One region of the Bradyrhizobium sp. 26S5 genome, then DNA from elsewhere that is predicted to be linked to it. Evidence: riboswitches for the same ligand, from Rfam matches in the RefSeq annotation. Region 1 holds a riboswitch; the other holds the start of a gene.

What was found. A riboswitch is a leader RNA that binds a small molecule or an ion and turns the genes downstream of it on or off. The one in region 1 is predicted to bind glycine.
Region 2: another riboswitch for glycine. It lies ahead of V5279_RS29010 (D-amino acid dehydrogenase); the one in region 1 lies ahead of gcvT (glycine cleavage system aminomethyltransferase GcvT).

Annotation. Positions count from the first base shown of each region.
Region 1 is NZ_CP145948.1:6,337,033-6,352,565, forward strand. It holds gene V5279_RS29880 (alpha/beta hydrolase family protein) at 1-1,128, shown strand, start outside; gene V5279_RS29885 (NADP-dependent isocitrate dehydrogenase) at 1,342-2,556, shown strand; gene V5279_RS29890 (DUF3455 domain-containing protein) at 2,593-3,093, shown strand; gene V5279_RS29895 (cyclic nucleotide-gated ion channel) at 3,095-4,345, opposite strand; gene alaS (alanine--tRNA ligase) at 4,357-7,047, opposite strand; glycine riboswitch at 7,249-7,338, shown strand; gene gcvT (glycine cleavage system aminomethyltransferase GcvT) at 7,478-8,623, shown strand; gene gcvH (glycine cleavage system protein GcvH) at 8,644-9,009, shown strand; gene gcvP (aminomethyl-transferring glycine dehydrogenase) at 9,032-11,905, shown strand; gene V5279_RS29920 (thioesterase family protein) at 12,122-12,559, shown strand; gene V5279_RS29925 (hypothetical protein) at 12,619-13,602, opposite strand; gene recA (recombinase RecA) at 13,708-14,796, opposite strand; gene V5279_RS29935 (hypothetical protein) at 15,397-15,533, shown strand, end outside.
Region 2 is NZ_CP145948.1:6,155,577-6,171,109, forward strand. It holds gene V5279_RS29000 (ABC transporter substrate-binding protein) at 1-618, opposite strand, end outside; gene V5279_RS29005 (M20/M25/M40 family metallo-hydrolase) at 884-2,014, shown strand; glycine riboswitch at 2,107-2,213, shown strand; glycine riboswitch at 2,217-2,332, shown strand; gene V5279_RS29010 (D-amino acid dehydrogenase) at 2,398-3,705, shown strand; gene V5279_RS29015 (hypothetical protein) at 3,832-4,029, shown strand; gene V5279_RS29020 (ArgE/DapE family deacylase) at 4,026-5,324, shown strand; gene V5279_RS29025 (ABC transporter permease) at 5,588-6,529, shown strand; gene V5279_RS29030 (ABC transporter permease) at 6,533-7,420, shown strand; gene V5279_RS29035 (ABC transporter ATP-binding protein) at 7,577-9,226, shown strand; gene V5279_RS29040 (M81 family metallopeptidase) at 9,495-11,015, shown strand; gene V5279_RS29045 (M20 aminoacylase family protein) at 11,021-12,193, shown strand; gene V5279_RS29050 (amidase) at 12,186-13,604, shown strand; gene V5279_RS29055 (crotonase/enoyl-CoA hydratase family protein) at 13,744-14,634, shown strand; gene V5279_RS29060 (esterase/lipase family protein) at 14,631-15,323, shown strand; gene V5279_RS29065 (methyl-accepting chemotaxis protein) at 15,310-15,533, opposite strand, start outside.

The DNA.
Region 1 (15,533 bases):
GCCCGCGACGTCGCCACGAGCCCAAAGCTCTGGGCGCTGTTCGGCACCCAGGGCGCGGTCGAGCCGGGCAAGGTCTATGGCGATCCTGCTGCGGGCACCGCACGGGTGCTGTACACGCCGGCGATGACCCATCCGGCCGAGCACATCTCGCATGAGGCGATCGGCTACAGCCTCGACTGGTTCGCCAAAACGCTGAAGGGCGGCACGGCGCGCCCCGTTGACGACCAGATCTGGTTCCGCAAGGAGATCGGGACCCTGATCGCGCTGATCGGCTTCGTCGCGCTCGTGATCGGGACGTTCGACGGGCTGCTGGAGGCACAGATGTTCTCCCGCCTGCGGCTGCCGGCGGTCGCCGACGGCACCATGCCGCCGCATGAGGCCGCGAGCGGCCGGCGCTGGACCACGGCGTTCATCCTCTCGGCCTTCATTCCGGCGCTGACCTATTATCCGGCCTTTGCGCTGGGCGGCACCTTCGTGACCCCGAGCACGTTCCTGCCGCAGGGCATCACCAACCAGATCCTGGTCTGGGTCATCATCAACGGCCTGATCACGCTCGCCCTGATGCGGTTCGCGCCGAAGCGCGCCAGCCGGGCCGGCCTCGTCGGTCAATCCGTCGTGATCGCGGTGATTTCGGTTGCGGTCGGCTATGCCGCGCTCTGGCTCGCCGACCTCGCGTTCAAGATCGACTTCAGGTTCTGGATCGTCGCACTCAAGTTGATGAGCGCGAAGCAATTCCTCATCTTCCTGATCTATCTGATTCCGTTCACGACGTTTTTCGTCGTGGCGCTGCACGTGCTGCACCGGAATTTCTCGACCATGGATGCCCCGCGCGGGGCGCTCTATCTGACCAACATCCTGGCGCTGACGTTCGGTTTCATCGTGTTGCTGGTCCTGCAATACGGCACGCTGTGGCTGACCGGAAAACTGTTCAATCCGATCCCGGACCCCAGTTTCGTGCCGCTCTCGACCATCGTTGCGATCCAGTTCGTGCCGCTCCTGGCGATCGTCGCCGTGATCGCGACCTTCACCTGGCGGCGGACCGGATCGAGCCTGCCGGGGGCCCTGATCGCAGGCCTGTTCGTGACCTGGTACATCGTGGCGGGGACGGCGACCCAGGTCCCATTTTAGAGGGTTTTCAAGCGAAGTGGGCACCGGTTCGCGTGAAGAAAACCCGTCAAAGACAAGGACCGGGAGCCGCCATCAGAATGGCGGTTCTCGATGAAAAGATGGGCTTAAAGTGCATAACCGGTCCGCTTCCGCCCGCCCCCGGGCGGTGCTATAGCGCAGGCGTATTCCAACCCGCGGTCAAAAGCGCGCTGTTCCCAAGAGGGCCCCTCCGTCATGGCAAAAATCAAGGTATCCAATCCCGTCGTCGAGCTCGATGGCGACGAGATGACCCGGATCATCTGGCAGTACATCAAGGACAAGCTGATCAACCCGTTCCTGGATGTCGAACTGCTCTATTTCGATCTCGGCATGGAATACCGCGATGCGACCAATGACCAGGTGACCATCGACGCCGCCAACGCCATCAAGAAGGTCGGCGTCGGCGTCAAATGCGCCACCATCACCCCGGACGAGGCCCGGGTGAAGGAATTCAACCTGAAGGAAATGTGGAAGTCGCCGAACGGCACCATCCGCAACATCCTCGGCGGCTGCATCTTCCGTGAGCCGATCATCTGCAAGAACGTGCCGCGCCTGGTTCCCGGCTGGTCCAAGCCGATCATCATCGGCCGCCACGCCTTCGGCGACCAGTACCGCGCCACCGACATCAAGTTCCCCGGCAAGGGCGTGCTGACGATGAAGTTCGTCGGTGAAGACGGCGCCGTGATCGAGAAGGAAGTGTTCAAGGCGAACGGTGCCGGCGTCGCGATGCAGATGTACAATCTCGACGATTCCATCATCGATTTCGCCCGCGCCTCGTTCAATTACGGCCTGATGCGCAACTACCCGGTCTATCTGTCGACCAAGAACACGATCCTGAAGGTCTATGACGGCCGCTTCAAGGACATCTTCCAGGACGTATTCGACCGCGAGTTCAAGAAGGACTTCGACGCCAAGGGCCTGACCTACGAGCACCGCCTGATCGACGACATGGTGGCCTCGGCGCTGAAATGGTCCGGCGGCTATGTCTGGGCCTGCAAGAACTATGACGGCGACGTGCAGTCCGACACCGTGGCCCAGGGCTACGGCTCGCTCGGCCTGATGACCTCGGTGCTGCTCACCCCGGACGGCAAGACCGTGGAAGCCGAAGCCGCCCACGGCACCGTGACCCGCCACTATCGCGAGCACCAGAAGGGCAAGGAGACCTCGACCAACTCGATCGCGTCGATCTTCGCCTGGACCCGTGGCCTCGCCCACCGCGCCAAGCTCGACAACAATCCGGAACTGGCGAAGTTCGCCACCACCCTGGAGAAGGTCTGCGTCGCGACCGTCGAGGAGGGCTACATGACCAAGGACCTGGCGCTCCTGGTCGGTGCCGACCAGCGCTGGCTCTCGACCACCGGCTTCCTCGACAAGGTTGCCGACAACCTCGGCAAGGCGATGGCGGCCTAAGGCCGCCTGTTGCCGAACGTTGCAGTGAGCGTGACCATGACCCTACTCGGCCGGGTGACGCTCGCATCCTTGTTGCTGACCGGATCGGCGGCGCTCGCTGCCGATCCCCTGCCCGCCCCCGTTGCGGCGCCGGACGAGACCGCGGTCCTCACCGTCCACGCCGAGGGCGCCCAGGTCTATGAGTGCAAGCCGGTCACCGACGGCAAGCTCGCCTGGTCGTTCCGCGAACCCATCGCCACCCTGATCGCCGGCGGCCGCACGGTCGGCCGGCACTATGCCGGCCCGAACTGGGAGCATGTCGACGGCAGCGCCGTGACCGCCCGCACCGCCGGCAGCGCACCCGGCGCCACCGCATCAGATATTCCCTGGCTGAAACTCGAGGTGATCGCCCACCGCGGCAACGGCGTGCTGACCAGCGTCGCCACCGTGCAGCGGATTAACACCTCGGGTGGTGCGCTCGACGGCGCCTGCGACAAGGTCGGCGCGTTGCGGAGCGCCCCCTATTCGGCGGATTACGTGTTCCTGCGCCGCGACTGAGCTAGTCGCGGATGCCGCCGTCGGTCTCGCTCGGCGCCTGGGCAATTTCGCCGGCGGCTAGGTCGCCACCGGCCGTGAGCGGATCGGCGAGCCGCGCCTCCGCCGTTTCCCGGACATGCGCGGCGAGCGCCGGCATGCGCTCGATCAGGGCATGGAAGTCCTGCGCGTCGAGCGCCAGCAGCTTGGTCTTGCGCGTCGCCGTCACCGTGCCGGAGCGGTTGGTCCGCCGCAGCAGCGCGATCTCGCCGAAGAACGCGCCGTCGGCAAGCCGCACACGCTGGCTCGGCAGGTCGATCTCGACCTCGCCCGCGGTGATGAAATACATCGACGACGCCGCGTCGCCGCGCCGCACCAGCACCTCGCCGGCCTCGATGGTCTGCGACCGCAGCAGGCGCATGATGTCGGCGATATCGGCGGCGTTGAGATGCGAGAACAGCGGCACCCGCGCCAGCATGCCCCAGGTCACGACGAAGTCGCGGCGCCGGACCTCGTCGGCGAACGCGGTCGAGACGATCGCGACCGGCAGCGCGATCATCGCGAAGCCGACCACGATCGCAACCACGGTGACGATCCGCCCGAGCGGCGTCACCGGGACGACGTCACCGTAACCGACGGTGCCGAGCGTCACGATCGCCCACCACATCGCCTGCGGCATGGTGCCGAACTTGTCCGGCTGCACCTTGTGCTCGATGGCATAGAGCAGCGAGGCGAACAGCAGCACCGCGCCGGTCAGGATCACGACGCAGCCGAACAGCGTGCGCCGCTCGGCGTGCAGGGCCGCCAGCAGCGAGCGCATCGCGGTCGAATAGCGCACCAGCTTCAGGAACGGCAGCATGCCGAACAGCACCAGCGCGGTCTTGTCACCAATCGCAAGCGCGATGGCCGACGGCAGGAAGGCGAGCAGGTCGATCACGCCGAGCGCCGAGAAGGCGTATTCGAGCCGCGCCTGCAGCGGCGTCATGTCGCGCAGCGAGCGGCCGACCACGCTCCAGAGCCGCGCGGCATATTCCAGCGCAAAGGCGATGACGGCGGCGATTTCGATCGCCGTGAACGGCCACCACAGCTGCGCATCGAACTCGGGCACCGATGCCAGGATCGCCGCCAGCACGTCGACACTGATGATCGCGATGACCAGCCGGACAAAGCGCGAGCCGACCGAATGCGGCAGGTGGTCCTGCTCGAGCAGCGCGTAGAGACGGTCGCGCAGCCCGGGATCGCTGATCGTGGGCTTGCCCGGAGCCGTCGCCACGATCAGCCTCTCCGTCAGGCGCCGGCCGATGCCTGTTGAGTCATCGCCTGCTCGATCGCCGACAGCGCCGCATCCGCCTTGGCGCCGTCGGGCCCGCCCGCCTGCGCCATGTCGGGCCGGCCGCCGCCGCCCTTGCCGCCGAGCGCCTCGGAGCCCTTGCGCACCAGCTCGACCGCGTTGAAGCGCGAGGTCAGATCGGCGGTAACACCGACCACGATGCCGGCCTTGCCGTCCTCGGTGACGCCGACGATCGCGACCACGCCCGAGCCGATCTGCTTCTTGCCGTCGTCGACGAGGCTCTTCAGGTCCTTGGTCTCGACGCCCTCGACCGCGCGGGCGAGCAGCTTGACGTTGCCGACCTCGCGCACGCCCGAGGCCGCGCCGTTCGACGACGCGCCGCCACCGCCCATCGCGAGCTTCTTGCGGGCGTCCGACAGGTCGCGCTCGAGCTTCTTGCGCTCTTCCATCAGCGCCGTGATGCGCGCCGGGACATCCTCGATCGTGGTGCGCAGCTCCTGCGCCGCGGTCTTGGCCAGCGCCATCGTGTCATTGGCGTGCCTGCGCGCATGGCGCCCGGTCAGTGCCTCGATGCGGCGCACGCCCGACGCCACCGCGCCCTCGCCGGTCACCGAGATCAGGCCGATATCGCCGGTGCGGCGGACATGGGTGCCGCCGCAAAGCTCGACCGACCAGCCGAGCACGTTCTGACCGTGCTCGCGGGCGCTCTTGCCCATCGAGACGACGCGGACCTCGTCGCCATATTTCTCGCCGAACAGCGCGCGAGCGCCGGCCTCGCGGGCGTCGTCGACCCCCATGATGCGGGTCGTCACCTCGTCATTCTCGAGCACGACGTCGTTGGCGATGTCCTCGACCCGGGCAAGCTCGTCCGGCGTGATCGGCTTCGGATGCACGAAGTCGAAGCGCAGCCGGTCCGGCGTGACCAGCGAGCCGCGCTGGGCGATGTGATCGCCGAGCACCTGGCGCAGCGCCTCATGCAAGAGGTGCGTCGCGGAGTGGTTGGCGCGGATCGACGAACGCCTCGCGTGATCGACCTCGAGCTGCAACGCGGTGCCGACGTTGAGCGTACCCTGCTCCACCGTGCCCAGATGCACGAACAGATCGCCTGCCTTCTTCTGCGTGTCGGTGACGCGGAACTTGACGCCGTCACGCGTAAGGATGCCGATGTCGCCGACCTGGCCGCCGGACTCCGCATAGAACGGGGTCTGGTTCAACACGATCGCGCCGCTCTCGCCGGTCTTGAGAGTGCCGGTCTCGGCGCCGTCCTTGACCAGTGCCGTCACCACGCCTTCCGCGCTCTCGGTCTCATAGCCGAGGAATTCGGTCGCGCCGAGCTTCTCGCGCAGCGGAAACCAGATCGCTTCGGTCGTCGCCTCGCCCGAACCTGTCCAGGAGGCGCGCGCCTTGACGCGCTGCCGCTCCATCGCATCGGTGAACGCCGCCTGGTCGACGCTGATGCCGCGCGACTTCAGCGCGTCCTGCGTCAAATCCAGCGGGAAGCCAAAGGTATCGTACAGCGTGAACGCGGTGTCGCCGTCGAACATGTCGCCCTTCTTGAGGCCGGCGCTCTTCTCGTCGAGGATCGACAGGCCGCGCACCAGCGTCTTGCGGAAGCGCGTCTCTTCCAGCCGCAGCGTCTCCTCGATCAGCTTCTCCGCACGCACCAGGTCCGGATAGGCCTGACCCATCTCGCGGACCAGCGCCCAGACCAGCCGGTGCATCAGCGGCTCATGCGCGCCGAGCAATTGGGCATGGCGCATCGCACGGCGCATGATCCGGCGCAGCACGTAGCCGCGGCCCTCGTTCGACGGCAGCACGCCGTCGGCAATCAGGAACGCCGACGAGCGCAGATGGTCCGCGATAACCCGATACGACGCAACGGTCTGCTCGTTCGGACCGTGTCCGAGCGCGGATGCGGCCGCATCGATCAAATGGCGGAACAGATCGGTCTCGAACACGCTTTCGGCGCCTTGCAGGATCAAGGCCATGCGTTCCAGGCCCATGCCGGTGTCGATCGAGGGACGCGGCAGCGGCACGCGCTCCTCCTTCGTCACCTGGTCGAACTGCATGAACACCAGGTTCCAGAACTCGAGGAAGCGATCGCCGTCCTCCTCCGGACTGCCCGGAGGTCCGCCCCAGATATGCTCGCCGCGGTCGATGAAGATCTCGGAGCACGGACCGCACGGCCCGGTATCGCCCGCCGCCCAGAAATTGTCCGACGTCGCGATGCGGATGATGCGGTCGTCCGAGAAGCCGGCGATCTTCTTCCAATGGCCCGCCGCCTCGTCGTCGTCGTGGTAGATGGTGACGAGCAGCTTGTCCTTCTTCAGCCCGAAATCCTTGGTGACCAGGTTCCAGGCGAGCTCGATCGCGCGCTCCTTGAAGTAATCGCCGAACGAGAAGTTGCCGAGCATCTCGAAGAAGGTGAGATGGCGCGCGGTGTAGCCGACATTGTCGAGGTCGTTATGCTTGCCGCCGGCGCGCACGCACTTCTGCGCGGTGGTCGCGCGCTGATAGGAACGCTTCTCGACGCCGGTGAAGACGTTCTTGAACTGCACCATGCCGGCCGCCGTGAACATCAGGGTCGGGTCGTTGCGCGGCACCAGCGGCGACGACGGCACGATTTCGTGGCCGTTCGCCTTGAAGTAGTTCAGAAAAGTCGACCTGATGTCGTTGACGCTGCTCATGTTCATCCAATCGGAAATAGGGGCCGGTCAGCCGCAAAAAGGCGTCATTTCCGGCCGAACGCTTTTAGACAAGGCCAGCTGCGGTGTCCAGAAACTGTGCAGGCGGATCATGGGCTTGCCGCGGCAGCACAAAGCCCACTGGATAGTTGCTGCAGCTGCGTTGACAGTCTTGGCGGCGCCGTGTTTTCTACCTACCTATAGCTAAGTCACGTCGGGAGAGACCGGCCTTGCGCCGGCGCCGAAGGAGCAACCGCCCCGGAAACTCTCAGGCAAAAGGACCGCGTGACGTCTGACATCTGGAAAGAGGCGCTGGGTCATCCCCGATGCGTCCGCCGACGGGATAATACTCTCAGGCACAGCGACAGATGGGGCTTTCTGCAGGTTTCTCAAGGGGAAATAGGTCCCCTGCGGGAACCGCGAGGGCCCTGTGATGCTTGCGCGCGAAACTTCCCCGCTGAAACAGACCCCGCTGCACGCGCTGCACCTGGCGCGCGGCGCCAAGATGGTGCCGTTCGCCGGCTATGACATGCCGGTGCAATACACCGCCGGCGTGCTCAAGGAGCACTTGCACACCCGCAGCAACGCCGGCCTGTTCGACGTGTCCCACATGGGCCAGCTCGCGCTGAAGCCCAAATCCGGCAAGGTCACTGATGCAGCGCTCGCGCTGGAAAACCTGGTGCCGCAGGACATTGTCGGCATCGCGCCGGGACGGCAGCGCTACGCCCAATTCACCAATGACGACGGCGGGCTGCTCGACGATTTGATGGTCGCGAATTTCGGCGATCATCTGTTCCTGGTGGTGAACGCCGCCTGCAAGGCCGAGGACGAGGCGCATCTGCGCGCGCATCTCTCCGACGCCTGCGAAATCGTGTCGCTGGCCGACCGCGCGCTGATCGCGCTGCAGGGGCCGACAGCCGAATCGGCGCTGGCGAAACTTTGTGCAGATGTCAGTTCGATGAAATTCATGGACGCCGGCCCGCGCCGCGTCGCCGATATCGACTGTTTCGTCTCGCGCTCCGGCTACACCGGCGAGGACGGCTTTGAAATCTCGGTGCCGGCGGACAAGGCCGAAACCCTGGTCACCGCACTGCTGGACAATTCCGACGTGCTGCCGATCGGGCTCGGCGCGCGTGATAGCCTGCGGCTCGAAGCCGGGCTCTGCCTCTATGGCCATGACATCGACACCACGACGACGCCGGTCGAAGGCGCGCTGGAATGGTCGGTACAGAAGGTTCGCCGCAGCGGCGGCGGCCGCGCCGGCGGTTTTCCGGGCGCCGACAAGATCCTCGCACAGTTCGCGCAAGGCGCTTCCCGCCGCCGTGTCGGCTTGCGACCGGAAGGCCGCGCGCCGGTGCGCGAAGGCGCCGTCCTGTTCGCCGACCCGACCTCCACCGAGCCAATCGGCAAGGTGACGTCGGGCGGCTTCGGCCCGAGCCTCAATGCCCCCGTTGCGATGGGCTATCTGCCGACCTCGCTTTCCGCGCTCGACACCACCGTTTTCGCCGAGGTGCGCGGCCAGCGACTGCCGCTGAAGGTCGCCGCCACGCCCTTCGTTCCCAATACCTACAAACGCTAGACGCCAAAGGATCGATCCCCATGACGACGCTGTACACGTCCGACCACGAATGGCTCCGCATCGAGGGCGACGTCGCCACGATCGGGATCACCGACTACGCGCAATCGCAGCTCGGCGACGTCGTGTTCGTCGAATTGCCGAAGGTCGGCCGCAGCCTGAAGAAGGCCGAGGCCGCCGCCGTCGTCGAATCCGTCAAGGCCGCCTCCGACGTCTACGCGCCGATCACCGGCGAGGTGATCGAGGTCAACGAAGAACTCGCGGCCGAGCCCGCGCTGGTCAATTCGGATGCCGGCGGCAAGGCCTGGTTCTTCAAGCTGAAGATATCAGACAAGAGCGAACTCGGCGGCCTGATGGATGAGGCCGCCTACGCCGCCCACACCGCCTGAGGATCAGCCCGAGGATCAAGCCATGAACGCGCCCTTCAAGCCGATCAACGAAGCCGCCACCGATTTCGTCCGCCGCCACATCGGACCGTCGCCGCGCGACGTCAACGCGATGCTGGAGACGGTCGGCGCTGCGAGCCTGCAGGCAATGATGGACGAGACGCTGCCGGCGTCGATCCGCCAGAAGGCGCCGCTCGATCTCGGCCGCGCGCTGAGCGAGACCGAGGCGCTTTCGCATATGAGCGAGCTCGCCGCGCAGAACCAGGTGTTCACCTCGCTGATCGGCCAGGGCTATTCCGGCACCATCCTGCCCGCGGTGATCCAGCGCAACATCCTGGAGAACCCGGCCTGGTACACCGCCTACACGCCGTACCAGCCGGAGATCAGCCAGGGCCGGCTCGAAGCGCTGTTCAACTTCCAGACCATGGTCTGCGACCTCACCGGGCTCGACGTCGCCAACGCCTCGCTGCTCGACGAGGCGACCGCGGCGGCGGAGGCGATGGCGCTCGCCGAGCGCCACTCGCAGGTCAAGGCGAAGGTGTTCTTCGTCGACAAGGAGGTGCATCCGCAGACGCTTGCCGTGATGCGCACGCGCGCAGCGCCCTTGGGCTGGGCGCTGGTCGTCGGCGATCCCCTGACCGAACTCGACAAGGCCGACGTGCTCGGCGCGCTGCTGCAATATCCGGGCACCTCGGGCGCGGTGCGCGACCTCAGGCCCGCGATCGCGTCGCTGCGCGCCAAGGGCGCGCTTGCGATCGTGGCGGCGGACTTGCTGTCGCTCACGCTGCTCACCTCGCCCGGCGAGCTCGGCGCCGACATCGCAATCGGCTCGGCGCAGCGGTTCGGCGTGCCGATGGGTTATGGCGGCCCGCACGCCGCCTACATGGCAGTGCGCGACACGCTGAAGCGCTCGCTGCCCGGCCGAATCGTCGGCCTGTCGGTGGATTCCCGCGGCGCGCCGGCCTATCGGCTCGCGCTGCAGACCCGCGAGCAGCATATCCGCCGCGAGAAGGCGACCTCCAACATCTGCACCGCGCAGGTGCTGCTCGCCGTGATCGCCTCGATGTATGCGGTCTATCACGGCCCCGAGGGCCTGACCCATATCGCACGCAGCGTGCATCGCCGCGCCACCGTGCTTGCCGCAGGCCTGCGCAAGCTCGGCTTTGCGCCTGTGAGCGAAGCGTTCTTCGACACCGTGACCGTCGAAGCCGGTGCGAAGCAGATCGAGCTGGTCTCCCGCGCGCTGGCGGAGCGGATCAATCTGCGCATCGGCGCGACCACGCTCGGCATCGCGCTCGACGAGACCACCACGCCTGAGACCGTCGAGGCGGTGTGGCGCGTGTTCGGCGGCAAGCTCAGCTATGCCGAGATCGAGGCGGCCGCACGCGAGGCGCTGCCGAAGGAGCTGCGGCGCACCAGCGCCTTCCTCACCCATCCGGTGTTCAACACGCACCGCTCGGAGACCGAACTGCTGCGCTACATGCGCAAGCTCAGCGATCGTGACCTGGCGCTCGACCGCGCGATGATCCCGCTAGGCTCCTGCACCATGAAGCTGAACGCCACCACCGAGATGATCCCGCTGACCTGGCCGGCGTTCGGCAATCTGCATCCGTTCGCGCCTGCGGATCAGGCCAAGGGCTATCACGCGCTGTTCCAGCGGCTGGAGCAGTGGCTGTGCGACATCACCGGCTATGACGCGGTCTCGCTGCAGCCGAACTCCGGCGCGCAAGGCGAATATGCCGGGCTGCTGGCGATCCGCGGCTATCATCTCGCGCGCGGCGAGCCGCACCGCAAGGTGTGCCTGATCCCCTCCTCCGCGCACGGCACCAATCCGGCCTCCGCCGCGATGGTCGGCATGGACGTCGTGGTGGTGGCCTGCGATGCGCGCGGCGACGTCGACGTCAATGATCTTCGCGCCAAGGCGGAGAAGCACTCGAAAGACCTCGCCGCTGTCATGATCACCTATCCGTCGACCCACGGCGTGTTCGAGGAGCATATCAGCGAGATCTGCGACATTGTGCATGCGCATGGCGGACAGGTCTATCTCGACGGCGCCAACATGAACGCGCAGGTCGGGCTGTCGCGGCCCGGCGATTACGGCGCCGATGTCAGCCATCTCAACCTGCACAAGACCTTCTGCATCCCGCATGGCGGCGGCGGTCCCGGCATGGGCCCGATCGGCGTCAAGGCGCATCTGGCTCCCTATCTGCCCGGCCATCCCGCGACAGACGGCACGGTTGCGCACGCCATCGGCCCGGTGTCGGCCGCGCCGTTCGGCTCGGCATCGATCCTGACCATCTCCTACATCTACATCCTGATGATGGGCGGCGAAGGCCTCACACGCGCCACCGAGATCGCGATTCTCAACGCGAACTACATCGCCGCGCGGCTGCAGCCGCACTTCCCGGTGCTGTATCGCAACGCCCGTGACCGCGTCGCGCATGAATGCATCATCGACCCGCGGGCGCTGAAGACGACCAGCGGCGTCACCGTGGACGACATTGCCAAGCGGCTGATCGATTACGGCTTCCACGCGCCGACCATGAGCTTCCCGGTGGCGGGCACGCTGATGATCGAGCCGACGGAATCGGAATCCAAGTTCGAGATCGACCGCTTCTGCGACGCCATGATCGCGATCCGCAACGAGATCGCGGAGATCGAGAAGGGCCGCTGGAAGGTCGAGGCCTCGCCGCTGCGCCACGCGCCGCACACCGTCCACGACATCGCCGACGATGCCTGGAACCGGGCCTACAGCCGCGCCGAGGGCTGCTTCCCCGCGGGCGTGTCACGTTCCGACAAATACTGGAGCCCGGTCGGGCGCGTCGACAACGTCTATGGCGATCGCAATCTGGTGTGCTCGTGCCCGCCGGTGGAGGATTACGCGCAGGCGGCGGAGTAGCGCGGGCGATTAGCGTAGGTGCCGTAGGATGGGTAGAGCGCAGCGAAACCCATCACCAGTGCCAATCACGCTCAATGAACGATGGGTTTCGCTTCCGCCTTCGCTCTTCGAGCTACGGCGGACAAGTCGCGGTACCCATCCTACGGTCTGGCAATCATAAGGCCCGGCGAGACTGCGGGGCGAACGACGGCGAGCAATGCCGCGGCAGGAGGATTCATGCGCCAGGAATTCTGGTTTCACTTCCCGTTTCGCGTCCGCTATTCCGAAGTCGACGCGCAGGCGGTGGTGTTCAACGCCCACTACCTGACCTATTTCGACACCGCGATCACCGAATATTTTCGCGCGATGGGCTACGACTATCTCGGCGAGGTGGCGCGGACCGGCGTCGACTTTCATACCGTGAAGTCGGTCGTCGAATACAAGGCGCCGATCCGGTTCGACGAGGACATCGAGGTCTGCGTGCGGGTCGCGCGGATCGGCCGCTCCTCGATCGTGCTTGCGCTTGCGATCTTCGCCAAGGGCTCCGACGACCTTCGCGCCACCGGCGAAATCATCTGGGTCGCCACCGACCAGAAGACGCAGCAATCGGTCGCCGTGACCGAGGACTTGCGCGCGCTGATCGCGAGCCGGGAAAAGGCGCTGGCGCAGGGGTAAGCCGACTGCCAATCCGCGTTGCGCGGATTGAGACACAACGGCCACTCCGCCATCGGGCGCTAGTGCTTCACCAAGGTTGGGCTCCAGCGCCAGAGATTGTCGTTGGTGAGGTGCGTGCCGCCCCACCAGCGATCGATCGGATTGTGACGACTGAAGTCCTCCTTATGGGCGAGGACAGCTTCGCCAAATTCAGTCAGCGACAGCCGGCTTCGCCGATAGGCCTCCATGCGCGCTCGCAAATTCTCAGGGGCGATCACGCGTAGCTCATCATCGAGCCCAGCGATCGCGGGCTGCGGCCCATGCGCGAGCCCTTGAAGCAGCGTCCCGATTTTCATGTCGGTGAATACCGCGCGTTGACCGAACCCGCGAAGGTAGAACAACCCGTTCGTACCCATGAAGCCCGCCGCAATCAGTTCGAGCAGTCGTAGTTCGGTCGCGCCAAGTCCCGATCTGCTCCACGGAAGCTCCTGGAGCAGGTCAAGCAGGGCCGGCCTCAGCAAGGGAAAGCCGCTGAGGTCTCGACATAGCGCATCGAAGCAAGCCTCGGGCGTTGCCGCGCGATAGGCCTGCCAGCAGATGCTTGCGGTCTCGAGGTCGGCAGGCCGTATGTTGATAAGCGGCACTTCGTTCCATCCGCGCCATGTCTCGTGCAGCGTCGACAGAGCGAAAGCGACCAGGCGCAATTTCAACTTGGCCGCCATCGCCGGGTAAGCCCGGAAATGATCGAGCAACCAAATCAGCTGCAATTGATCATTTGGGTCCGGATCGAACCAAAGCTCGACAATCTCGTAAGGTTCGCAGAATTCGATCAGCGCGAGATCCCTGCGCGCCCTGGCATCCTGAGGCCACTGGCTCCGCGTGCTCCAGTGCGACCAATGTCCGACCGGATCCTGGTCCGACCGTAATCCGAAGTAAGTCTCAAGCTCTCCTAGCGGCGGCAGTGGTCCGCCGACAAATCGAAAGCCGGATGTAATAGCGACCTCGGCGAGCCCCGAACGTGTGAGGCTAAGGCCGGACGGACTGGTCAGGATCAGGCGCTTCATCGGCACAACTCTCTCAACGCCAGACCAAACGAAACGGGCGCCGAAGACGTCGGCAACTCAACGTCCTCAGCGCCCGCTTGCAACGAAATCTTGCAGCCTTACGGCTTACTCCTCGGTCGGCTCCTCGCCCTCGGCGTCGCGCTCGGGCGTGCCGGCGAGAATCTGCTCGGAGATCAGGCCGGAGTTCTGCCGGATTGCGGCTTCGATCTTGGCGGTGATGTCGGGGTTCGCCTTCAGGAAGGCCTTGGAATTCTCGCGTCCCTGGCCGAGCCGCTGGCTGTCATAGGAGAACCAGGCGCCGGATTTCTCGACGATGCCGGCCTTGACGCCGAGGTCGAGGATTTCGCCCATCTTGGAGACGCCCTCGCCATACATGATGTCGAACTCGACCTGCTTGAAAGGCGGCGCCAGCTTGTTCTTCACAACCTTGACGCGGGTGGTGTTGCCGACGACCTCGTCGCGCTCCTTGATCGCGCCGATGCGGCGAATGTCGAGGCGGACCGAGGCATAGAACTTCAGCGCGTTGCCGCCGGTGGTGGTCTCCGGCGAACCGTACATCACGCCGATCTTCATGCGGATCTGGTTGATGAAGATCACCATGGTGTGGGACTTGTTGATCGAGGCGGTGAGCTTGCGCAGCGCCTGGCTCATCAGGCGCGCCTGCAGGCCCGGCAGTGCATCGCCCATCTCGCCCTCGAGCTCGGCTTTCGGCACCAGCGCCGCGACCGAATCGACCACCAGCACGTCGACCGCACCGGAGCGCACCAGCGTGTCGCAGATTTCCAGTGCCTGCTCGCCGGTGTCAGGCTGCGAGATCAGCAGCTCGTCGATGTTGACGCCGAGCTTGCGCGCATAGACCGGGTCGAGCGCGTGTTCAGCGTCGATGAAGGCGCAGATGCCGCCCTTCTTCTGGCCTTCCGCCACCGTGTGCAGCGCCAGCGTGGTCTTGCCCGAGGACTCCGGCCCGTAGATCTCGACGACGCGGCCCTTCGGCAGCCCGCCGACGCCGAGCGCAATGTCGAGCCCGAGCGATCCCGAAGATATCGTCTCGACATCCATCGAGCGGTCGTTCTTGCCGAGCTTCATCACCGAACCCTTGCCGAACTGGCGCTCGATCTGGGAGAGCGCGGCTGAGAGGGCCTTGGACTTGTCCATGGAGGATCCTTCGACGATACGCAGGGCAGTAGCAGACATTGGGATGTGCTCCTTATGGCGGGGATTCGCTAGCGGGACAAACGGGTGATGAGATCGGGCGGAATGCGTTTTTGATTGGAACCTCGTACCACGTTTGTTCTATGTTCGCAATATGTTCTTTCTGGCAAATCGGTGCTGGCCTGCTTTATCCCCTGGTGGCCCGGTTTGAATCTTGGCGTGGTCCGTTTTGGATTAAGCGAACAGAAACCAAGGCTTGGCCGATGTTCTCAGTAGGACTACTGAGCGGCCCTATTCACTGTTCTGGGCATATAAATCTTGATGATGCTCAATCCGTTCTTGCGAGAACAAAAGATAGGGCCGTCCGTGACCGGGATGGACCGAACGGCCCCAGCCAGCCCGTAGTACCAAAATGGAAGAATGGGCCGACACTCCTAGTTACGGGACATCGGGCAACCGGTTGCGCGAGAGGCGTTGCTGAGCCCCTTTCACCGAGTGGCCAATGTCCCCAGGATTAGGATCGCCCAGCCCGAAACTAACCCACGATAACTTGGTTATAGAACATCACCGACACGATTTTGGGCGTCGGTGGCTGAGAGACCTATCGGGCTCCCGCCTTTCATTGGAATGGGAGCGCACTCCATGTGTGCGAAGTGTGTCGAGTTGGACGAAAGAAGCGTCCATTACGCTGCGCTCGCCCGAACGATCACGGATCGGCAGACCATCGACGGCATCGCGCAGTTAATTGCAGAGCACGAAGCCCAGAAGCGCAAGCTGCA
Region 2 (15,533 bases), 180 kb from region 1:
GAATTCCGCCTGCACGAATTTGAACGGCCCGGAGCCGATCTGTTCCGGGATCGGCTTGTCCGGCGGCGTCTCGGCGAGACGCTTCGGCATCATGAACGGCACGCGCGACGACGGCTTGCCGATCGATTCGAGCACGAGGCCGTAAGGCTCCTTCAGCTTCAGCGTGATGGTCTTGGCGTCGGTCGCCTCCAGGCTCGCGACGAAGTCCATCAGCTTCTGGCCCATGCCGTCGACCTTGCCCCAGCGCTGCAGCGAGGCGACGCAGTCTTCCGCGGTGACCGGCGCACCGTCATGCCATTTCAGGCCGTCGCGCAGCGTGAACGTGTATGTCAGCTTGTCGTCGGAGACCTTCCAGTCCGCCATCTGCGGCTGGATCTTGAAGTTGGAATCCGTCGCCAGCAGCGTGTCATAGATCATGTAGCCATGATCGCGGGTGATGTAGGCGGTGGTCATGATCGGATCGATGACGCGGAGATCCGAGTGCATCACCGCGGTGATGGTCTTGCCCGCAGCCATCGCCTGCGGTGCAAATGACAATTCCTGCGGCGCGAACGACAGTGCAAGCGCCGTCAACGCAGCCGCAAGCGTGCGGTGCTTCCAACGCGAGATAGGGAACATGCAATCTCTCCTGACGTGAAACTGGTCAAAGCCGGCTTATTCGTTATGCATGCGGTTCGTTATTTAGGCGAACTAACATGCTGTATGGCTTGTGAAATCGAGACTTGCACCAAGCGCAATGCGCGTCAATCGGTTTCGGGCGGGATCGGACGTACACAAACGAATGAGGCCGCGCGCCAGATTTTGGCTTTACAAATTCGTCGGCCGAGATTTTCGTAACGCGCGCGCGATGCCGGCGCGATCAAAACAACAAGAGAGAAAAACGATGAACCCAGCCAATCTTCCCTTTGATTCCGAAACAATGCTGCAGGGCCTGCGTAGCTGGGTGGAGTGCGAGAGCCCGACCTGGGATTCGGCGGCAGTCGAACGCATGCTCGACCTTGCCGCACGCGAGATGGCGATCATGGGTGCGACGATCGAGCGCATCGCCGGTCGCCAGGGCTTTGCCGGCTGCGTCCGCGCCCGTTTTCCTCATCCGAAGCAAGGCCAGCCCGGCATCCTGATATCAGGCCATCTGGACACCGTGCACCCGGTCGGCACCATCGAGAAGCTGAAGTGGCGGCGCGAAGGCAACAAGTGTTTCGGGCCCGGCATCTTCGACATGAAGGGCGGCAACTATCTGTCGGTCGAGGCGATCCGGCAATTGGCGCGCGCCTCCTTCACGACACCGCTGCCGATCACGGTGCTGTTCACCCCCGATGAAGAGGTCGGCACGCCGTCGACGCGCGACATCATCGAGGCGGAAGCCGCGCGCAACAAATATGTGCTGGTGCCGGAGCCCGGCCGTCCGAACAACGGCGTCGTCACCGGTCGCTACGCGATCGCGCGCTTCAATCTGGAAGCAACAGGCAAGCCGAGCCACGCCGGCGCGACGCTGTCGTCGGGCCGCTCCGCGATCCGCGAGATGGCCCGGCAGATCATCGCCATCGACGGCATGACCACCGAGGACTGCACGTTCTCGGTCGGCATCGTGCATGGCGGCCAATGGGTCAATTGCGTTGCGACGACCTGCACCGGCGAAGCGCTCAGCATGGCCAAGCGCCAGGCCGATCTCGACCGCGGCGTCGAGCGCATGCTGGCGCTGTCCGGCACCGCCAACGACGTGACATTCAAGGTGACGCGCGGCGTCACCCGCCCGGTGTGGGAGCCGGATGCCGGCACCATGGCGCTCTATGAAAAGGCAAAGGGCCTCGCGGCGGCGATGGGCCTCGATCTGCCGCATGGCAGCGCCGGCGGCGGCTCGGACGGCAACTTCACCGGTGCGATGGGCATCCCCACGCTCGACGGCCTCGGCGTTCGCGGCGCAGACGCGCATACGCTCAACGAACATATCGAGGTCGACAGCCTCGCCGAACGCGGCCGCCTGATGGCGGCACTGCTGGCGACGCTGGACTGACATCGATTTGCACTGCACAACACGTTGGCACTGCCGGATCGAAATTTAGCCTTGTCCAATTTTCAGGCTTCGCCTACGGTCCGGCCGTCCAACACGACGATGCGGGAGAGATCGGAGCAACAACATGCGTGTTGTTGGCTTCGGCGCCGACGGAGCAACCGCCCCGGAAACTCTCAGGCAAAAGGACTGTATCGTCAGGACGATCTGGAGAGAGACGAATATGGCCGCACATCAAGGGCCATGACGTCCACCGAAGGGGATAGTTCGCTATTGGGCTGCGGCCCGATGCGGATCAAGCTCTCAGGTACCGTGACAGATGGGGCGCCGATGCCGGTTTCACCGGTGGTTCGGCGACTCTAACCCACGGGAGCCTGAAGACTATCATGCCTCACGTTGCGATCATTGGCGCCGGCATCACCGGCGTGACGACGGCCTATGCCCTGCTCGAACGCGGCTACCGGGTGACTGTCCTCGACAGGCATCGCTACGCCGCGATGGAAACCTCGTTCGCCAATGGCGGACAGCTCTCCGCCAGCAACGCGGAAGTCTGGAACAACGCCGCGACCATTCTCAAGGGGCTGCGCTGGATGCTCAGAAGCGACGCGCCGCTCTTGATGAACCCGAAGCCGAGCTGGCACAAATATTCCTGGATCGGCGAGTTCGTCGGCCACATCGGCCGCTATCGCAGCAACACCATCGAGACCACGCGGCTCGCCATCGAAGCGCGCAAACATCTTTTCTCGATCGCACAGCGCGAGAGCATCGCCTTCGATCTCGAACGCCGCGGCATCCTGCACGTCTATCACGACAAGGCCGGCTTCGAAGCGGGCCTGCGGGTCAACACGCTGCTGCAGCAAGGCGGGCTCGACCGCCGGCCGGTGACCCCTGACGAAATCCGCACAATCGAACCTGCGCTGCAGACGGCCTGCTATGGCGGCTTCTTCACGCCGTCGGACGCGACCGGCGATATCCACAAGTTCACCCGCGGACTTGCCGACGCCTGCATCCGCCGCGGCGCGAGCTTCATCCACGAAGCCGATGTCGATGCGATCGCGCGAGGCGACGACGGCTTCCGCGTCAGTTGGAACGAAGCCGCTTCGCATGATGCTGACGTCGCGACGCGGCATGAGTTGCAGGCCGATGGCATCGTCATCTGCGCCGGGGTGGCGAGCCGTCACTTCGCTGGCATGCTGAACGACCGCGTCAATGTCTATCCGGTGAAGGGTTATTCGATCACCGTGCAGCTCGATGCGCCGCAAAGCCGCGACGCTGCGCCGACCGTCAGCCTGCTCGATGAAGCTGCGAAAATCGTCACCAGCCGGCTCGGCGCCGACCGCTTCCGCGTCGCCGGCACCGCCGAGTTCAACGGCTTCAACCGCGACATTCGCGCCGACCGGATCCAGCCGCTGGTGGACTGGGTGCGACAGCATTTCCCCGGGATCGACACCTCGAAGATCGTGCCATGGGCGGGCCTGCGCCCGATGATGCCGAACATGATGCCGGTGGTTCGCGCCGGACGGATTCCGGGCGTGTTCTACAATACGGGCCACGGTCATCTCGGCTGGACGCTCTCGGCCGCGACGGCGCAGATGGTAGCAGGGGCGATCGATGATTGGAGCGACCTCGACACGCCTTCAATGGTGCCGTCGCAGGTCGATACGACCGAGACCACCCGCGCAGCTTTCCCCTAATTACCCGGCCGAAGAGGAAGAATATGAGCGTATTTGCGTATGGCCAAGTCGGAATTCGCTGAGAAACGCCGCGTGATAGGAACTAGCGTCACAATGGGAAAAAGCGCTTCATCGCGGGAGGGGACAATGCGCATTGGGGTGGTGAGCACGCATGACATTGCGGTCCGGCGCGGGATCCTGAACGACATGGATGCCGGCAGCGATCTCTTCGGCGGACCGATGCGTAACCGCGCCACCGGCACGCGCACCGACTGCGTGCGCCGCCTTTCCAAAACAGTCAACGCTCAGCCTTCTGCACAGGGCTCCACGAAAGGCACGACATGACAACTGAGACGTTGACCAAGCCGGATCAGATTGCCGCAGAGCTGTGCGCGGCCGTCGACCGAAACTTCGACGATCAGATCGCGTTCCTGTCGCGCATGGTGCAGTTCCGCAGCTTGCGCGGACAGGAAGCGCCGCAACAACTTTGGCTGGCCGAGCAGTTCGCAAAGCGCCGCTACGACGTCGATGTGTTCAGCCTTGCGGACGTCAATCTGATGAGCCATCCGAAGGCTGCGCCAATGGACGGCATCGATCTTGCCGGATCGCAGCAGGTTGTTGCGACGAAGAACAGCAAAGGCAGCGGGCGTAGCCTGATCTTGCAAGGTCATATCGACGTGGTGCCGGAGGGGCCCGCTGACCTCTGGGACCAGCCGCCGTTCGCAGGCGCCGTGCGCGACGGCTGGATGTTCGGGCGTGGCGCGCAAGACATGAAGGCCGGTGTCTCGGCAATGATCTTCGCGCTCGATGCTATCAGAGACGCCGGCTATGCCCCGGGCGGGCGCGTCCATCTGCAGACCGTGACCGAGGAAGAGAGCACCGGCAACGGCGCATTGTCCACTCTGATGCGCGGCTATCGCGCCGACGCCTGTCTCATTCCCGAACCGACCGGACACACGCTGACGCGCGCCCAGGTCGGCGCCATCTGGTTTCGCCTGCGCGTGCGCGGCACGCCGGTGCATGTCGCCTATTCCGAGGCGGGTACGAGCGCCATCCTGTCGGCGATGCATCTGGTGCGCGCGTTCCAGGATTACACCAAAACGCTCAATGCCCGGGCGCTCGACAACAGCTGGTTCCGCACCGTCAAGAATCCGATCAAGTTCAATGTCGGGATCATCAAAGGCGGCGATTGGGCCAGTTCGACCGCGGCGTGGTGCGAGCTGGATTGCCGGCTCGGTCTGCTGCCGGGCGAGACACCGCGAGAGGCGATGCGTGGCATCGAGGAATGCCTGGCCGAGGCGCACAAGGCCGACGACTTCCTGTCCGACAATCCGGCTGAGCTCGTGTGGAGTGGTTTTCAGGCGGACCCGGCGGTGTGCGAGCCTGGCAGCGAAGCGGAAGCAGCTCTGTCGGCCGCCCATCATTCCGTCTTCCAGGCTCCAATGCAGGAGCGCCTGTCTACCGCCGTCAACGACACCCGCTACTATTGCGTCGACTATGGCATCCCTGCCCTTTGCTATGGTCCTTACGGCATCGGCCCGCATGCGTTCAACGAACGCGTCGAGCTCGACAGCCTTCGCAAGACAACGCAGAGCATCGCATTGTTCGTCGCCAACTGGTGCGGCGCGATGAGAGCGTGAATCGACTTGTGGTTTCAGGTCGGTGGCGCGTGACGAAATGTGCAATTCGAAATAGCAGCTTCAGACCAAGGGAGGCTTCCAACAGCCCGAACCGCGCCTTGATATAGCGTCGCCATTGGCACAGTATTTGCCTGCAAATTCATCACTTTCGCGCTAGCTTTGAGAGAAGACGCAGAAGCGCATGAGACACATCACGGGGACACCATGAGTATGATGCGGCCCAGCCTTCGCTTCACACCGCCTGACGACAGGAGATAGCAGCGATGATCGGCTATCTCATCCGCCGCATCCTCGCCGCCGTTCCCGTGATGGGCGTGGTGGCCCTGTTCGTGTTCCTGTTGCTGCGGCTAACGCCGGGCGACCCCGCCGCAATTCTCGCCGGCGACAATGCGACGCCGGAACAGCTCGAACGCATCAGGACCTCGCTTGGTCTCAACGAGCCGATCTACATCCAGTTCTACACCTGGGTCGCCAGACTGCTGCACGGCGACCTCGGTGTCTCCCTGATCTCGAACAAGCCGATCCTCGAGATGATCGGCCCGCGCCTCGAACCCTCGATTTCGGTTGCGCTCGCCACCATCATCCTCTCGATCCTGGTCGCGGTGCCGCTCGGCGTGATCGCGGCGTGGAAGCACGGCACCTGGATCGATCGCTTCGTGATGGGGCTCTCGGTGCTTGGCTTCTCGGTGCCGGTGTTCGTGATCGGCTATGTGCTGATCCAGATCTTTGCGATCGATCTGCGCTGGGTGCCGGTGCAGGGCTTCAAGAGCATCTCGGCCGGCTTCGGTCCGTTCTTCGAGCGCATCATCCTGCCAACCTGTACGCTCTCCTTCATCTATGTCGCGCTGATCGCGCGCATGACACGGGCCTCGATGCTCGATGTGCTGGGTGAGGATTACGTGCGCACGGCACGCGCCAAGGGCATCGGCGAGACCGGCGTGCTGCTGCGCCATGCGCTGCGCAACGCCGCGGTTCCGGTCATCACCGTGATCGGTTCCGGCTTCGCGCTCCTGATCTCCGGCGTCGTGGTCACCGAGAGCGTGTTCAACCTGCCCGGCATCGGCCGCCTCACCGTCGATGCGGTGCTGGCGCGCGATTATCCGGTGATCCAGGCGATGATCCTTCTGACGTCGGGTATCTATGTCGCGGTCAATCTGTTGATCGACCTCGCCTACACCCTGCTCGATCCTCGTATCCGGTACTGAGCAATGGCGATCGAAACCCTTCCCGAATCCTCTATTCCCGTCACGCGGCCGCTCCGCGTCAAGCTCGGCTTCCTCACCTCGACGCCGATCATCGCGGTTGCGACGATCTGCCTCGCGCTCATCATCCTGATGGCGATCTTCGCGCCGCTGCTCGCGCCGCACGATCCGCTGCTGCTGACGCCGTCGCAGCGGCTGAAGCCGTCGAGCGCGCAATACCTGCTCGGCACCGACGCCTATGGACGCGACCTGTTGTCGCGCGTCATCTATGGCGCGCGGATCTCGCTGGTGATCGGGCTCGGCGCCGCCGTCTGCTCGATCGCCGTCGGGCTGCTGATCGGCCTCGTCGCCGGCTTCTTCCGCTGGGTCGATGCGGTGATGATGCGTGTGATGGACGGCTTGATGGCGATCCCCGCCATCCTGCTCGCGATCGCCGTGGTGTCGCTGTCGGGCGCCAGCATCTGGACCGTGATGATCGCGATCACCATCCCCGAGATCCCGCGCGTGGCGCGGCTGGTGCGCGCGGTGGTGCTGACCGCACGCGAAGAGCCCTATGTCGAGGCCGCGATCTCGCTCGGCTCCAGCCTGCCCAAGATCATGTGGCGGCATTTGATGCCGAACACGATCGCGCCGCTGATCGTGCAAGGCACCTATGTCTGTGCATCCGCGATCCTGACCGAGGCGATCCTGTCGTTCCTCGGCGCCGGCATCTCGCCGGAAACGCCGACCTGGGGCAATATCATGGCCGAGGGCCGCGCCTATTTTCAGGTCAAGCCCTCGCTGATCTTCTGGCCGGGGCTCCTGCTCTCGATCGCCATTCTCAGCATCAACCTGATCGGCGACGCCGCCCGCGACGCGCTCGATCCCCGCATGAAGCAGCGTGAGGGCAAGTGACGGCTTCAGCCCTTCTGAAGCCGTCATTCCGGGGCGATGCAAAGCATCGAGCCCGGAATCTCGAGATTCCGGGTCTGGTGCTAGCGCACCATCCCGGAATGACAGCCGATAATTGCCGTCGTTTCGCTCCCCGCAATAGCGTCAAGAGAGCCTGACATGACCAACGTCGTCCTCGACATCAACAATCTCGTCGTCGGCCTCGGCCGCAAGCAGGATGCGCACCGCATCATCGACGACCTCTCGCTGCAAGTGCGCGAAGGCGAGACGCTCTGCCTGGTCGGCGAAAGCGGCTCCGGCAAGTCGGTGACCTCCTTGACCGTGATGGGCCTGCTGCAGAAGGGTACGCTGGTGCCCTCGGGCGGCAGCGTCAAACTGGTCGGCGAGGAACTGCTCACCGCCAGCGACCGGCGGCTGCGGCAATTGCGCGCCACGCGGATGGCGATGATCTTCCAGGAGCCGATGACCGCGCTCAACCCGGTCGTGCCGGTCGGGCGCCAGATCGACGAGGTGCTGCGCGCCCATACCGATCTCGACGCCCGCGCGCGGCGCCAGAAGATCCTGGCCATGATGGAGCATGTGCGGCTGCCGGACGTGGAGCGCATCTTCTCGTCCTACCCGCACCGCCTGTCGGGCGGACAGCGCCAGCGCATCATGATCGCGATGGCGCTGGTGCTGGAACCAAAGCTCCTGATCGCCGACGAGCCGACCACCGCGCTCGACGTCACCACCCAGAAGCAGATCCTCACCCTGATCCGCGACCTGCAGCGCGATCACGGCACCGCGGTGCTGTTCATCACCCACGACATGGGCGTGGTGGCCGAGATCGCCGATCGCGTGTCGGTGATGCGGCACGGCCGGCTGGTCGAGACCGGCCCGCTCGAGGGCGTGCTGCGCAATCCGACGATGGAGTACACCCGCAACCTGCTGTCCGCCGTGCCGAGCCTGGTGCCGCGGGCGCCCCGCCCGGAGACCAAGGAGCCGGTGGTGCTGGAGGCCAACGAGCTCAGCAAGGTCTACCGGGAGCGGTCGCTGTACGGCAAAGCCCGTGAAGTCGCGGCCGCCAGCAACGTCACGCTCACACTGCGCAAGGGCCGCACGCTCGGCATCGTCGGCGAGAGCGGCTCCGGCAAGTCGACGGTCGCGCGCTGCATCGTCCGCCTGATCGATCCGACCTCTGGCGGCGTGCGCCTCGCCGGCCGCGAGATCTCGGATCTGTCGCGGCGGCTGTTGCAGCCGCATCGCCAGAAGATCCAGATCATCTTCCAGGACCCCTACCGCTCGCTCAATCCGCGCGTCACCGTCGGCGAGAGCATTGCGGAGGGCCCGATCAATTACGGCATGCCGCGCAAGGACGCGCTGGCGCGAGCCCGCGAACTGCTGGAGCTGGTCCATTTGCCGCCCGACGCGATCTCACGCTACCCGCACCAGTTCTCCGGCGGCCAGCGCCAGCGCATCGCGATCGCGCGCGCACTGGCGCTCGACCCCGACGTTCTGGTGGCGGATGAAGCCGTGTCCGCACTCGACGTCTCGGTGCAGGCGCAGGTTTTGAACCTGCTTGACGAAATCCAGCAGCGTCTGGGCATCGCACTGTTGTTCATCACGCATGATCTGCGCGTCGCCGCGCAAATCTGCGACGACGTCGCCGTGATGCAGCGCGGCCGCGTCGTGGAACAGGGACCAGCGGCCGAGGTGTTGACCAATCCGCAGCAGGCCTATACCCGCGCGCTACTTGATGCCGCACCCGGCCGCGGCTGGGATTTTGCGAATTTCCGCCCGGTTTCGGAAGGCATTGTGGCGACGGCCTAGGTCTTTAGCCGCAGCCTTACGACCTAGCCTTGATGACCTGGCCTTATGACCTGGCCTTGGGCCTTTACGCCCATAGGGCATGCAAATCCGGTAGTGCTCCCCGGCTTGCGCTTGGCGCGACGACACGCTTAACGTCGCGCGCTAGAGCGTGAGCCGGAAGGTGGATACCGGCTTCTCCGAAAGATCGCGCTCCAACCAACGAGACGAGATCGTGGCGCGGGCCGTTCCATTCGCATCATGATCGAAGAAACGTATCGAGACCAACTTGATGACCCGCATTGCCGTTGGCGGCTTCCTGCACGAGACCAACACCTTCGCGCCGACGAAGGCAACTTATGATGACTTCGTGCACGGCGGCGGCTGGCCGTCGATGACGCATGGCGCCGATGTGCTCAAGGTCATGCGCAAGATCAATGTAGGCCTCGCCGGTTTTGTCGAGGCGGCGGAAGCCAATGGCTGGGAGCTGGTGCCGACGATTTTCGCGGCGGCAAGCCCGTCGGCGCATGTGAGCAAGGATGCGTATGAGCGGATCGTGACCGAAATGGTCGACGGCATTACCGCGGCCGGGCCGATCGATGCGGTCTATCTCGACCTGCACGGCGCCATGGTCGCCGAGCACGATGACGACGGTGAAGGCGAGGTCCTCGCCCGCGTGCGCAAGGTGATCGGCAACGACCTCCCCTTGGTCGTGAGCCTCGATCTGCATGCGAACGTCTCGCCCAAGATGATCGAGCATGCCGATGCGTTGATCGCCTACCGCACCTACCCGCATGTCGATATGGCCGACACCGGCCAAGCCTGCGCCAGGCATCTGGCGCTGCTGCTGAAAACAAAGCAACGCTTCGCAAAGGCGTTCCGGCAATTGCCGTTCCTGATCCCGATCAGCTGGCAATGCACCAACGACCAGCCGACCAAGGGCATCTATCAACAGCTCGCGGCCCTCGAGAGCGACGCGGTGCCGACGCTGTCATTTGCGCCGGGCTTCCCGGCGGCCGATTTCAGGGATTGCGGGCCGAGCGTGTTCGCCTATGGCCGGACCCAAGCCGATGCGGATGCCGCCGCCGACAAGATCGTCGCGCTTGTCGAGAGCCATGAGGACGATTTCGACGGCCGGATCTATTCGCCCGACGAAGGCGTCCAGCTGGCGATGGAACTGGCGAAGTCGGCGAGCAAGCCGATCATCATCGCCGACACCCAGGACAATCCCGGCGCCGGCGGCGATTCCGACACGACAGGCATGCTGCGCGCGCTGGTGCGCAACAGAGCGAGTGCCGCGACCGGCGTGATCTACGACCCGCAATCGGCCAAGGCCGCGCACACCGCCGGGATCGGCGCGACCGTCACGCTCGAACTCGGCGGCAAGTCCGGCATTCCCGGTGACGCGCCATACCGGGAGAGTTTCGTGGTCGAAAAGCTCTCGGACGGCAAATTCGTCGCACCGGGCCCCTATTTCGGTGGCCGCGACATGGACATGGGACCTTCCGCCTGCCTGCGCATCGGCGACGTCCGCGTCGTGGTCGGCTCCTACAAGGCCCAGCTTGCCGACCAGTCGATGTACCGCTATGTCGGCATCGAGCCGACGGCGCAGAAGATCCTGGTCAACAAGAGCTCGGTGCATTTCCGCGCCGATTTCGAGCCGATCGCCGAAAAGCTGCTGATCTGCGCCGCGCCGGGCGCGATGCCCGCCGATACCGCCACGCTGCCGTGGAAACACTTGCGTCCCGGCATCCGTATCAAGCCAAACGGCCCGACTTTCACACCCACCTCCCCTTCACGCATAAACGGATAGAAACCATGCCGACCATTGAGCGCATCGACAGTTTTGCCGACGAACTCACTGCCATCAGACGGGATCTGCATGCGCATCCCGAGATCGGCTTCGAAGAGGTCCGCACCTCCGGCATCGTCGCCGACAAGCTGACGAGCTGGGGCATCGAGGTGCATCGCGGCCTCGGTGGCACCGGCGTGGTCGGTGTGCTCAAGGGCAAGGGCGGCGGCACCAAAAAGATCGGCCTGCGCGCCGATATGGACGCGCTGCCGATGGAGGAGAACACCAATCTGAAGTGGCGTTCGACCATTCCCGGCCGCTTCCATGGCTGCGGCCATGACGGCCACACCACGATGCTGCTCGGCTCGGCGCGCTATCTCGCCGAAACCCGCAATTTCGACGGCACCGTGCATTTCATCTTCCAGCCGGCCGAGGAAGGCCTCGGCGGCGCCCGCGCCATGATCAAGGACGGCCTGTTCAAGCAGTTCCCCTGCGACGAGGTCTACGGCCTGCACAATGCGCCCGACCTGAACCATGGCGAGATCGCGATCCTGCCCGGCCCGGCGATGGCCGGCGCCGACTTCTTCGACATCAAGATCCACGGCTACGGCGCCCATGGCGCGATGCCGGAGCGCTCCAAGGATGCGGTGGTGATCGCGATGACGCTCGGACAGGCGATCCAGTCGATCGTCAGCCGCAATGTCGATCCGCTGCAGCCGGCGGTGGTCTCGATCACCCAGATTCACTCCGGCTCCGCCTACAACGTCATTCCGGGCGAAGCCTGGCTGTGCGGCACCGTGCGCGCCTTCGACGACGACACCCGCGCCCTGATCCGCAAGCGCATGCGCGCGATCTGCGCCGGCATGGCCGCGGCCTATGACGTCGAGATCGAGGCTGACATCCGCGACACGTTCAGCGTGCTGGTGAATCAGGAAGAGCAGTCCCGCGTGGTCGAGGAAGTTGCGCGCACCGTCGTCGATCCGGCCAAGGTGCTCACTCGCTCGACACCCAAGATGGGCAGCGAAGATTTCGCCGACATGATGCAGGCCATTCCCGGCGCGTATTTCTGGGTCGGTCATGACGGTTCAGTGCCCGTGCACAATCCCGGTTACGTTCTCGACGACAAGATCCTGCCGATCGGCGCCAGCATGTTTGCCCGCATCATCGAGAAACGCATGCCGGCAGGTGCCCATGCATAAGCCGAAACCGGACACCATCACCTCGCTGCACGATCTCACGGCCGTCGACCTGCTCGCCGGCTACCGTGCCAAGCAGTTCTCGCCCACCGAGGTGCTCGAGGAGATCATCTCCCAAGTCGCGACCTGGGAGCCGCACATCAAGGCGCTGTATCTGTACGACCCTGACGGGGCGCGAAAGGTCGCCAAGACCGCAACCGAGCGCTGGCAACAAGGCGAGCCGGTCGGCACGCTCGATGGCGTGCCCGTCACCATCAAGGACAACGTCGCGACCAAGGGCCAGCCGGTGCCGCTGGGTGCCGCGAGCGTCAAGCTCGCGCCGGCGGAAAAGGATGCGCCGCCTGCCGCGCGGCTGCGCGAAGCCGGCTGCGTGATCTTCTCCAAGACCACGATGCCGGATTACGGCATGCTGTCGTCGGGACTGTCGTCGTTCCATCCCCTCACCCGCAATCCCTGGGATGTCAGCAAGAACCCGGGCGGCTCGAGCGCCGGCGCCGGCGCGGCCGGTGCCGCAGGCTATGGTCCCTTGCATCTCGGCACCGATATCGGCGGCTCGGTGCGGCTGCCGGCCTCCTGGTGCGGCCTCGTCGCCCTGAAGCCGAGCCTCGGCCGCGTGCCGATCGATCCGCCCTATGTCGGCCGCGTTGCCGGTCCGATGACCCGCACCGTCGACGACGCCGCGCTGATGATGAGCGTGCTCTCGCGTCCCGACCGCCGCGACGGCATGAGCCTGCCGGCGCTGGAAGTGAACTGGAAGGCGATCGAGAAGTCGCCGCGCAAGCTGCGCATCGGGCTGATGCTCGACGCCGGATCCGGCCAGAAGGTCGAGAAGGAGGTGCGCGAAATCGTCGTCAAGGCGGCGAAGGCGTTCGAATCCGCCGGCGCCGTCATCACCGAGATCGACGGCATCCTGACCCCGGAGATGCTCGAGGGCCTCGACAATTTCTGGCGGGCGCGGACCTGGGACGAGCTGTCGAAATTGCCGCAGGCCGACCGCGGCAAGACCCTGCCCTATATCCTCAGCTGGGCCGAGGCCGGCGCAAAGCTCTCCGGTGTCGATGTGATGCGCGGCTTCAACATGACGATGGCGATCCGCGCGGCCGCCGCAAAACTGTTCTGCGAGTTCGACTATGTGATCTCGCCGGTGTCGCCAGTGGTGAACTTCCCGGCGGAGTTCGCAGCACCGCTCAACGACCCCGCAAAGCCGTTCGAGCACATCTGCTTTACCGTGCCGTGGAATATGTCGGAGAACCCGGCGCTGTCGATCAACGGCGGCTACGACAAGAAGGGCTTTCCGATCGGCATCCAGATCATCGGCCGCCGCTTCGACGACATCGGCGTGCTCGGCATGGGCAAGGCTTTCGAAGGCCTGCGCGGCCCGCAGAAGCCGTGGCCGACGCCGCCGAAGAAGTAGCGCCTCAACGCAAGTCGCGATGCGCGGCGCGGGGCCACGCCGCGCATCCGACTTCTTCACAAGGGATGATTGCCGGGTTAACTGGATGGAGACGCGCGTAGCGCCGCCTATTCAAGAAAACCGAGAGGAAATCATCCCCATGGCGTATGAGACGATCAAGTACGAGGTCGCCGAGCAGATCCTGACCATCACGCTGAACCGGCCCGACAAGCTCAACGCCTTCAACGCGACGATGCAGCAGGAGCTGATCGACGCGTTCGACAAAGCCGACAAGGACGACGATGTCAGGGCCATCATCGTGACCGGTGCCGGCCGCGGCTTCTGTGCCGGCGCCGACCTGTCCTCCGGTGCCAACACGTTCGACCGCGACGCGCGGCGCGGTCCGGTCAAGCGGCATGCCGACGGCAGCGTCGACTACAGCGATCCGCAGGTGCGCGACGGCGGCGGCCAGGTGACGCTGCGCGTCTTCAAGTGCCTGAAGCCGGTGATCGCCGCGGTGAACGGTCCCGCCGTCGGCATCGGCGTCACCATGCAGCTGGCGATGGATATCCGCATCGCGTCGGACGCGGCGCGTTTCGGCTTCGTGTTCTCCCAGCGCGGCATCGTGCCGGAGGCCGCCTCGAGCTGGTTCCTGCCGCGCATCGTCGGCATCTCGCAGGCGCTGGAATGGTGCTATTCCGGCCGCGTCTTCCCGGCGCAGGAAGCGCTCGCCGGCCGGCTCGTCAGCAAGGTGGTGCCGCCGGACGATCTGTTGCCGACCGCGCGCGCGCTCGCCAAGGAGTTCGCGGCCAAGACCGCGCCGGTGTCGGTGGCGCTGATCCGCCAGATGATGTGGCGCATGATGGGCGCCGATGATCCGATGGAGGCGCACAAGGTCGACAGTCGCGGCATCTATGCCCGCGGCCGCTCCGACGACGTCAAGGAAGGCGTGGTGTCGTTCTTGGAAAAGCGCCCTGCGCAGTTCAAGAACAAGGTGTCGTCTGACATGCCCGACTATTTCCCGTGGTGGCAAGAGCGCGACTATAAGTGAGCGAGCGGCGTCCCGCGGCGTCTCCATCTGACGGCGTCGTCCTGCTGCACGGCATCAGCAGGACGGCGCGCTCGTTTCGCAGGATGGAGCTGGCGCTTGATGATGCCGGCTTTGCCACTCTCAATCTCGACTATGACAGCCGGCGCAAGCCGCTCGATGCGCTGGCCGAGGACATCCATCCGGCGCTCGATCGGTTCGCGCGCAGCCTCGAAGGCGCTGTGCATTTCGTCTGCCATTCGATGGGCGGGCTTCTGGCACGCGTCTATCTGGCACAACATCGCCCGGCGCGACTTGGCCGCGTCGTGATGCTGGGCACGCCGAATGGCGGCAGCGAGATCGCCGACCGCCTGAAAAACCTTGCTGCCTATCGCGCCTTCTTCGGCCCGGCCGGCCAGCAGCTCGTCACCCGCCGCGATGCCGCGACCAGCGCGCTGCTGCCGGCGATCGATTACCCGACCGGCATCATCGCCGGCAACCGCTCGGTCTATCCGATCACGTCCATCGGCCTGCCGCGACCGCATGACGGACGGGTGTCGGTCGCCAACACCAGGCTCGACGGCATGGCCGATCACATCGTGATCCGTACCTCGCACCCCTGGCTGGTGCGCAACGCGGACGCGATCGCGCAGACGATTGCGTTCCTCCAAACCGGGCAGTTCGCAAGAGACGCAGTGATCAGGCAGCCTTGATTCTGCCGATGAAGCTCTCGACCTGATTGCGCATCCGGGCCGACTGCCGCGACAGTTCTTCCGAAGCGCCGAGCACCTGACTCGCCGCTGCCCCGGACTCCTCGGCAGCACCGGTAACCGCACCGATATTGGCCGAGATATCGCCGGTTCCTTTTGCCGCGTGCTGGACGTTGCGCGCGATCTCCTGGGTCGCTGCGCCCTGCTCCTCGA